DNA from 2 places in the Streptomyces flaveolus genome. Region 2 is predicted to be linked to the other one. Evidence: riboswitches for the same ligand, from Rfam matches in the RefSeq annotation. Region 2 holds a riboswitch; the other holds the start of a gene.
What was found. A riboswitch is a leader RNA that binds a small molecule or an ion and turns the genes downstream of it on or off. The one in region 2 is predicted to bind glycine.

Region 1: linked by a shared signal. The riboswitch ahead of gcvT (glycine cleavage system aminomethyltransferase GcvT) and the one ahead of gcvP (aminomethyl-transferring glycine dehydrogenase) in region 2 are both predicted to bind glycine.

Annotation. Positions count from the first base shown of each region.
Region 1 covers NZ_JBIWKU010000011.1:35,813-39,210, reverse strand. Annotated here, with positions in the region: gene ACIRG6_RS28770 (enhanced serine sensitivity protein SseB) at 1-634, opposite strand, end outside; gene ACIRG6_RS28765 (AAA family ATPase) at 715-1,380, opposite strand; glycine riboswitch at 1,560-1,654, shown strand; glycine riboswitch at 1,655-1,771, shown strand; gene gcvT (glycine cleavage system aminomethyltransferase GcvT) at 1,815-2,933, shown strand; gene gcvH (glycine cleavage system protein GcvH) at 3,048-3,398, shown strand, end outside.
Region 2 covers NZ_JBIWKU010000007.1:9,783-13,180, forward strand. Annotated here, with positions in the region: gene ACIRG6_RS21635 (DNA polymerase IV) at 1-603, shown strand, start outside; gene ACIRG6_RS21640 (PRC-barrel domain-containing protein) at 754-1,131, opposite strand; glycine riboswitch at 1,289-1,384, shown strand; gene gcvP (aminomethyl-transferring glycine dehydrogenase) at 1,559-3,398, shown strand, end outside.

The DNA.
Region 1 (3,398 bases), on a different contig from region 2:
GGGTCAGTTCCACGCCGACGAACAGCATCGGGTCGGCGGTCTCGACGGCGGCCAGGCAGCGGCGGGCGGTGCGGACGACGCCGGTGGCGGCGAACTCGGCGGAGGCCGCGGCCAGGAAGTCCACCGGGTCGTCCTGCCAGTCGGGTTCGAACAGGCGGACCCGGCCGCCGGACGCGGGCCCGTCCAGCGGGGTGCGCCCGGCCCGGCACAGCTCGGCCACGGCGGCCGGCGGCAGCGGGATGCCGACCGTGCCGTCCGGGTTCACGGCGATGCCGACCTGCGGGGGCAGGCCGCGGGCGAACTCGGCGGCGGGGGCGACGGTGTAGCCCATGTGGGGGCCGGCGACCCGGCGGAGCTGCTCCTCGGAGCTGAACACCGGCACATGGGCCTGGCCGTCGATCTCCACCGTGGGCAGGTCGAGGGGGCCGGTGTCCGGGCCGCCGCCGTTGGGCAGCGGGACCCAGACGAAGCTGCGGCCGAGCACCTCCACGATCCGGCCGCCGGCGCCCGGCACGCCGAGGGAGGCGGACAGCACCTCCTCCAGCTCGTTGCCGGGCCATCCACCGTGCGGGTGGGGATGCGCCTGCGCCGGGAACTCCGGTGAGAGGTCCGCGAAGTCCGCTGGGAAGTCCATCTGCCTACCGCCTGCCTGGTACCGCTGCTGTGGCTGAAAAGGCTAACCCGTTCGGCCCCAGCGGCACACGGTCCGTCACCTCAGCCCGTGAAGGCGATCCGGTGCAGTGTGTCCGCCGACACGCGGTCGAGGAGGACCGCCGAGGCGCAGCCGGCGGGCAGGGTGCCCCCGGTCACGGAGGCGAGCAGGCGGTCGGTCGCCGCGCGGTGCCGCAGGAACGCGTACCGGGAGACGCCCCGGCCGCGCTCGCGCTGGCCGGCCAGGGCGTCGTCGGCGCCGACGTCGAGGAGCAGCAGGTGCAGGGTGCCGCCGCGGCGGCGGGCCTCGCGGGCCAGCCAGCCGCGCACCCAGGCCTGCGTGCCGCAGTCGTGCACGACGACGCCCTCGCCCGAGCGCAGGGCGCGGCGCAGCCCGGCGTAGTGGGCGAGGCGGACCAGGGGCCGGTAGAGGGCGTACGGGAGGAGGCGCGGCATGCGGCGGTCCCAGCGGTCGCGGGTGTCCTGGGAGTCGATGCGCAGGCCGCGCACCGTGCGCCGCATCAGGGTGGACTTGCCGCTGCCGGGCAGGCCGGTGATCACCACGACGTCGCGGGGCCCGAAGAGCAGGGCGTGCGGGCTGCGGCCGTCGCGGTCGCGCAGATCGCGGACGACGGGTGCGGGCATGTCGGCACACGCCCCCTCGGTCGGGGCGGGCCGCTTCGGCAGCGCGATGCCCGAGGTCGTTGCGTAAGCCGTGGTCCTGTTCACCGTGATCGTCCTCCCCTGGGGCGGTTCACGAGTTCCCGTCCCCGTCGAGTGTAAAGAGAAGGTAATGCGGCGGTCTCGCGTTTTCGTGCGCTTACTGCCACAAGCCGGTTACAGATCACGGTCTGCCACGAACAGGCCGGGCGTGCAATGATGGCGGCGCCAACTGCATACCGGCCGTTTGAATCCGCGCGGGAGAGTCCCCGGCCATCGCCGGGGCGCCGAAGGAGCAAGTCCCTCCCTTGAATCTCTCAGGCCCCGTTACCGCGCGGGCGAGGCACATCTGAAAAGCGGGCCGCCGTTCGACGGCTGCCCCACCCAAGGTGCAAGTCCTGACCGCCGTACCGCGGTGGTCATGGCGAACCTCTCAGGTTCCGATGACAGATGGGGAGGACCGCCCTCGCCCGTCCTGTCCTGTCCTGGGAGACGAACGACCGATGAGCAGTACCGAACTCCGCCGTACCGCGCTCGATGCCACGCATCGCGCGCTGGGCGCGACGATGACCGACTTCGCCGGCTGGGACATGCCCCTGCGCTACGGCTCCGAGCGTGACGAGCACGTCGCGGTGCGCACCCGGGCCGGGCTCTTCGACCTCTCCCACATGGGCGAGATCACCGTCACCGGCCCGCAGGCCGCCGGCCTGCTGAACTTCGCACTGGTCGGGAACATCGGCAGCGTGAAGCCGGGCCGTGCCCGCTACACCATGATCTGCCGCGAGGACGGCGGCATCCTGGACGACCTGATCGTCTACCGCCTGGGCGAGACCGAGTACATGGTCGTCGCCAACGCCTCCAACGCCCAGGTCGTGCTGGACGCGCTCACCGAGCGCGCCGCCGGATTCGACGCCGAGGTCCGCGACGACCGCGACGCCTACGCGCTGCTGGCCGTGCAGGGCCCGGAGTCCCCCGGCATCCTCGCGTCGCTCACCGACGCCGACCTGGACGGCCTGAAGTACTACGCGGGTCTGCCCGGCACCGTCGCCGGCGTCCCCGCGCTCATCGCGCGCACCGGGTACACCGGCGAGGACGGCTTCGAGCTGTTCGTGAAGCCGGAGCACGCCGTGGAGCTGTGGCAGGCGCTGACCAAGGCCGGCGAGGGCGCCGGGCTGGTCCCGTGCGGTCTGTCCTGCCGGGACACGCTCCGCCTGGAGGCGGGCATGCCGCTGTACGGGCACGAGCTGACGACGGCGCTGACGCCGTTCGACGCCGGGCTCGGCCGGGTGGTGAAGTTCGAGAAGGAGGGCGACTTCGTGGGCCGGGCCGCCCTCCAGGAGGCCGCTGCCCGGGCCGAGGCGAACCCGCCCCGCGTGCTGGTGGGCCTGGTCGCCGAGGGCCGCCGGGTCCCGCGCGCCGGGTACCGGGTCGTCGCCGGCGGCGAGGTGATCGGCGAGGTCACCTCCGGCGCCCCGTCCCCGACGCTGGGCAAGCCGATCGCCATGGCGTACGTCGACGCGGCGCACGCGGCCGAGGGCACCGCAGGGGTCGGCGTGGACATCCGGGGCACCCACGAGCCGTACGAGGTCGTGGCCCTGCCCTTCTACAAGCGCCAGAAGTAGACACTGGGCGTGCGGGGCCCTTCGGCGCCCCCGTACGCGTCCGGCGCTTCCCAGCCAGCAGTTCCGTAGTCCCCCCGTCACCACCACTCCCCCGCGTACAGGAGAATTCAGGCCATGAGCAACCCCCAGCAGCTGCGCTACAGCAAGGAGCACGAGTGGCTGTCGGGCGCCGAGGACGGCGTCTCGACGGTCGGCATCACGGAGCACGCGGCCAACGCGCTCGGTGACGTCGTCTTCGTCCAGCTCCCCGAGGTCGGCGCCACCGTGTCCGCGGGCGAGACCTGCGGCGAACTGGAGTCGACCAAGTCGGTCTCCGACCTGTACTCCCCCGTCTCCGGCGAGGTCACCGACGTCAACGAGGACGTCGTCAGCGACCCGTCGCTGGTGAACACCGCGCCGTTCGAGGGCGGCTGGCTGTTCAAGGTGCGGGTCAGCGAGGAGCCGGGCGACCTGCTCTCCGCCGAC
Region 2 (3,398 bases):
ACCATCGTGCTCAAGGTGCGGCGGTACGACTTCTCCACGCTGACGCGCTCGGAGACCCTGCGCGGGCCCACGGACGACCCGGGGGTGGTGCGGGAGGCGGCGGCGCGGCTGCTGGACTCGGTGGACACCACGGGCGGTGTGCGGCTGCTCGGGGTCGGCGTCAGCGGGCTCGCCGACTACACGCAGGAGGACCTGTTCGCGCAGGCCGCGGGGGAACGGGTCGAGGAGCTCGCACAGGAGCCGGGCGACGAGGCCGCCGAGGAGCACCGGCAGGCGCCCGTCGAGCGCCGCTGGCCCTCGGGGCACGACGTGCGGCACGCGGAGCTCGGACACGGGTGGGTGCAGGGCAGCGGTCTGGGGCGGGTCACGGTGCGCTTCGAGACGCCGTACTCCGAGCCCGGCCGGGTGCGGACCTTCCCCGTCGACGATCCGCGGCTGACACCGGCCGAGCCGCTGCCGCTGGTCGCGTCGGCACCGCGAAGACCCGAGGAGGACGGGGCGACGGCGGCCTCCGCCGGAGAGGGGGCCGCGGGCGCCTCGACCCCGGCGGCCCGTTCAGCCGCCGGGGTCGCCGACCCGGGGGGTGCGGGGGCGGCCCCGTGAGCCGCGGCTGTCGGATCGTGGTGTGAGGCGCCCAGACTCGAGGTGAGATGCGTGGTCGTCGGTGCGGTGGGCGTGAAGGTCCCCGCGCGGGGGCCGGTCGGGTGGTGTGCCCGGCGGCAGGTCCGCGGTCGGCGCCGGGGTGCCGGGGCCTCAGCCCTCCTCGTTCCCCGTGCCCGCCAGCTTGCCGAAGTCGTGGTCGGGGAGCGGGGGAGCGGCGGCCACGTCGAGGCCGTAGTGGTGGTAGAGCTGCAGTTCCTGTTCCGGCGAGAGATGACGTCCGACTCCGAAGTCGGGCGCCTCCTTGATCAGGGACCGGTCGAAGGGCACGCGCAGGGCGCCGTCGACCAGCTCGCTCGGCTCCAGGGGCACGAAAGCGTCCCTGCTGAACAGGCCCGTGCGGATGGCGGCCCACTCGGGGACGCCGGTGGCATCGTCGAGGTAGACCTCGTCGACGGTGCCGATCCTGGTGCCGTTGCGGTCGAACGCCTTGCGGCCTATCAGATTCCGCGGATCGATGTCGGTACGCACGGGCCCTCCACTAGGTCGCACTCCGGTCGCAAACCATCCGGCGAATCATCCGTCAGTACTACAAAAGGGCACATTGGGGTGAGCGGCCACTCGAAGGTGCGCTCAGTCACTCGAAGACCTGTGCGTCCGCCTCGCTGGTAGGCTGGCAAACGGCTGCTGACCCCGTGCGGGAGAGTCCTCCAGACATCATCGGAGGCGCCGAAGGAGCAAATCCTCCCCGGAATCTCTCAGGCACACGTACCGCACGGACGAGGTCACTCTGGAAAGCAGAGCGGGTGCCGACGGCCCCTGCTCTCACCGACGGTGAAAGCCGGCAGCCCTCGGGCGGCCCGGTGAAGCTCTCAGGTCGAGATGACAGAGGGGGAGGCCGTCCGGGCACCCGTGCCGTGGTGCCCCTCGAAGGTCGTCAGACCAGGAGGCCTCCGCAATGACCGCCCCTCGCATTCCGCTCTCCGAGCTCGAACAGGCAGCACCCTTCGAGCAGCGCCACATCGGCCCCGACCACGAGGCCCAGGCCAAGATGCTCGCGCAGGTCGGCTACGGCTCGCTCGACGAGCTGACGGCCGCCGCGGTACCGGATGTGATCAAGAACGCCGACGCGCTGGACCTGCCGGGCGCCCGCTCCGAGGCCGAGGTACTGGCCGAGCTGCGCTCACTGGCCGACCGCAACCAGGTCCTCGACTCCATGATCGGCCTGGGCTACTACGGCACCTTCACCCCGCCGGTCATCCTGCGCAACGTCATGGAGAACCCGGCCTGGTACACCGCGTACACGCCGTACCAGCCGGAGATCTCCCAGGGCCGCCTGGAGGCCCTGCTGAACTTCCAGACCATGGTCGCCGACCTCACCGGCCTGCCGACCTCCGGCGCCTCGCTGCTCGACGAGGGCACGGCGGCCGCCGAGGCGATGGCCCTGTCCCGGCGCATGGGCAAGAACAAGAAGGGCCTGTTCCTGGTCGACGCGGACGCGCTGCCGCAGACCATCGCCGTGATCCGGACCCGCGCCGAGCCGACCGGCGTCGAGGTCGTCGTCGCCGACCTGAGCGACGGCATCCCGGCCGAGGTCGCCGAGCGGGAGATCAACGGCGTCCTGATCCAGTACCCGGGCGCCTCCGGTGCCGTCCGCGACATCAAACCGGTCATCGACCAGGCGCACGAACGCGGCGCGCTCGTCACCGTCGCCGCCGACCTGCTCGCCCTCACGCTGCTCACCTCGCCCGGCGAGCTGGGCGCGGACATCGCCGTCGGCACCACCCAGCGCTTCGGCGTGCCCATGGGCTTCGGCGGGCCGCACGCCGGCTACATGGCCGTGCACGAGAAGTTCGCGCGCAGCCTGCCCGGCCGCCTCGTGGGCGTCTCCGTGGACGCCGACGGCAACAAGGCCTACCGCCTCGCCCTGCAGACCCGCGAGCAGCACATCCGCCGCGAGAAGGCGACCAGCAACATCTGTACCGCGCAGGTGCTGCTCGCCGTCATGGCCGGCATGTACGCCGTGTACCACGGGCCGGACGGGCTGCGGGCCATCGCGCGCCGCACCCACCGGTACGCCTCGGTCACCGCCGCGGGCCTCGCGGCCGGCGGCGTCGAGATCGTCCACGGCGCCTACTTCGACACGGTCACCGCCCGGGTGCCCGGCCGGGCCGGGGAGATCGTGCACGCCGCCCGCGAGAACGGCATCAACCTGCGCCTCGTCGACGCCGACCACGTGTCGTTCGCCTGCGACGAGACCACCACGCGCGCCCAGGTCGGCGGCGTGTGGAACGCGTTCGGCGTCGAGGGCGAGGTCGAGGCCCTGGACGCGAGCGCCGAGGACGCGCTGCCCGACGCGCTGCTGCGCACGGACGACTTCCTGACCCACCCGGTCTTCCACGCGCACCGCTCCGAGACGGCGATGCTGCGCTACCTGCGCCGCCTCGCCGACCGCGACTACGCGCTGGACCGCGGCATGATCCCGCTGGGCTCCTGCACCATGAAGCTCAACGCGACCACCGAGATGGAGCCGGTCACCTGGTCCGAGTTCGGGCAGCTGCACCCCTTCGCGCCCGCCGAGCAGGCGCAGGGCTACCTCACGCTCATCCGTGAGCTGGAGGAGCGGCTCGCCGAGGTCACCGGGTACGACAAGGTGTCGCTCCAGCCGAACGCCGGGTCGCAGGGCGAGTTCGCCGGACTGCTCGCCGTCCGCGGCTACCACCGCGCCAACGGCGACGACCAGCGGACCGTCTGCCTCATCCCGTCCTCCGCGCACGGCACCAACGCCGCGAGCGCGG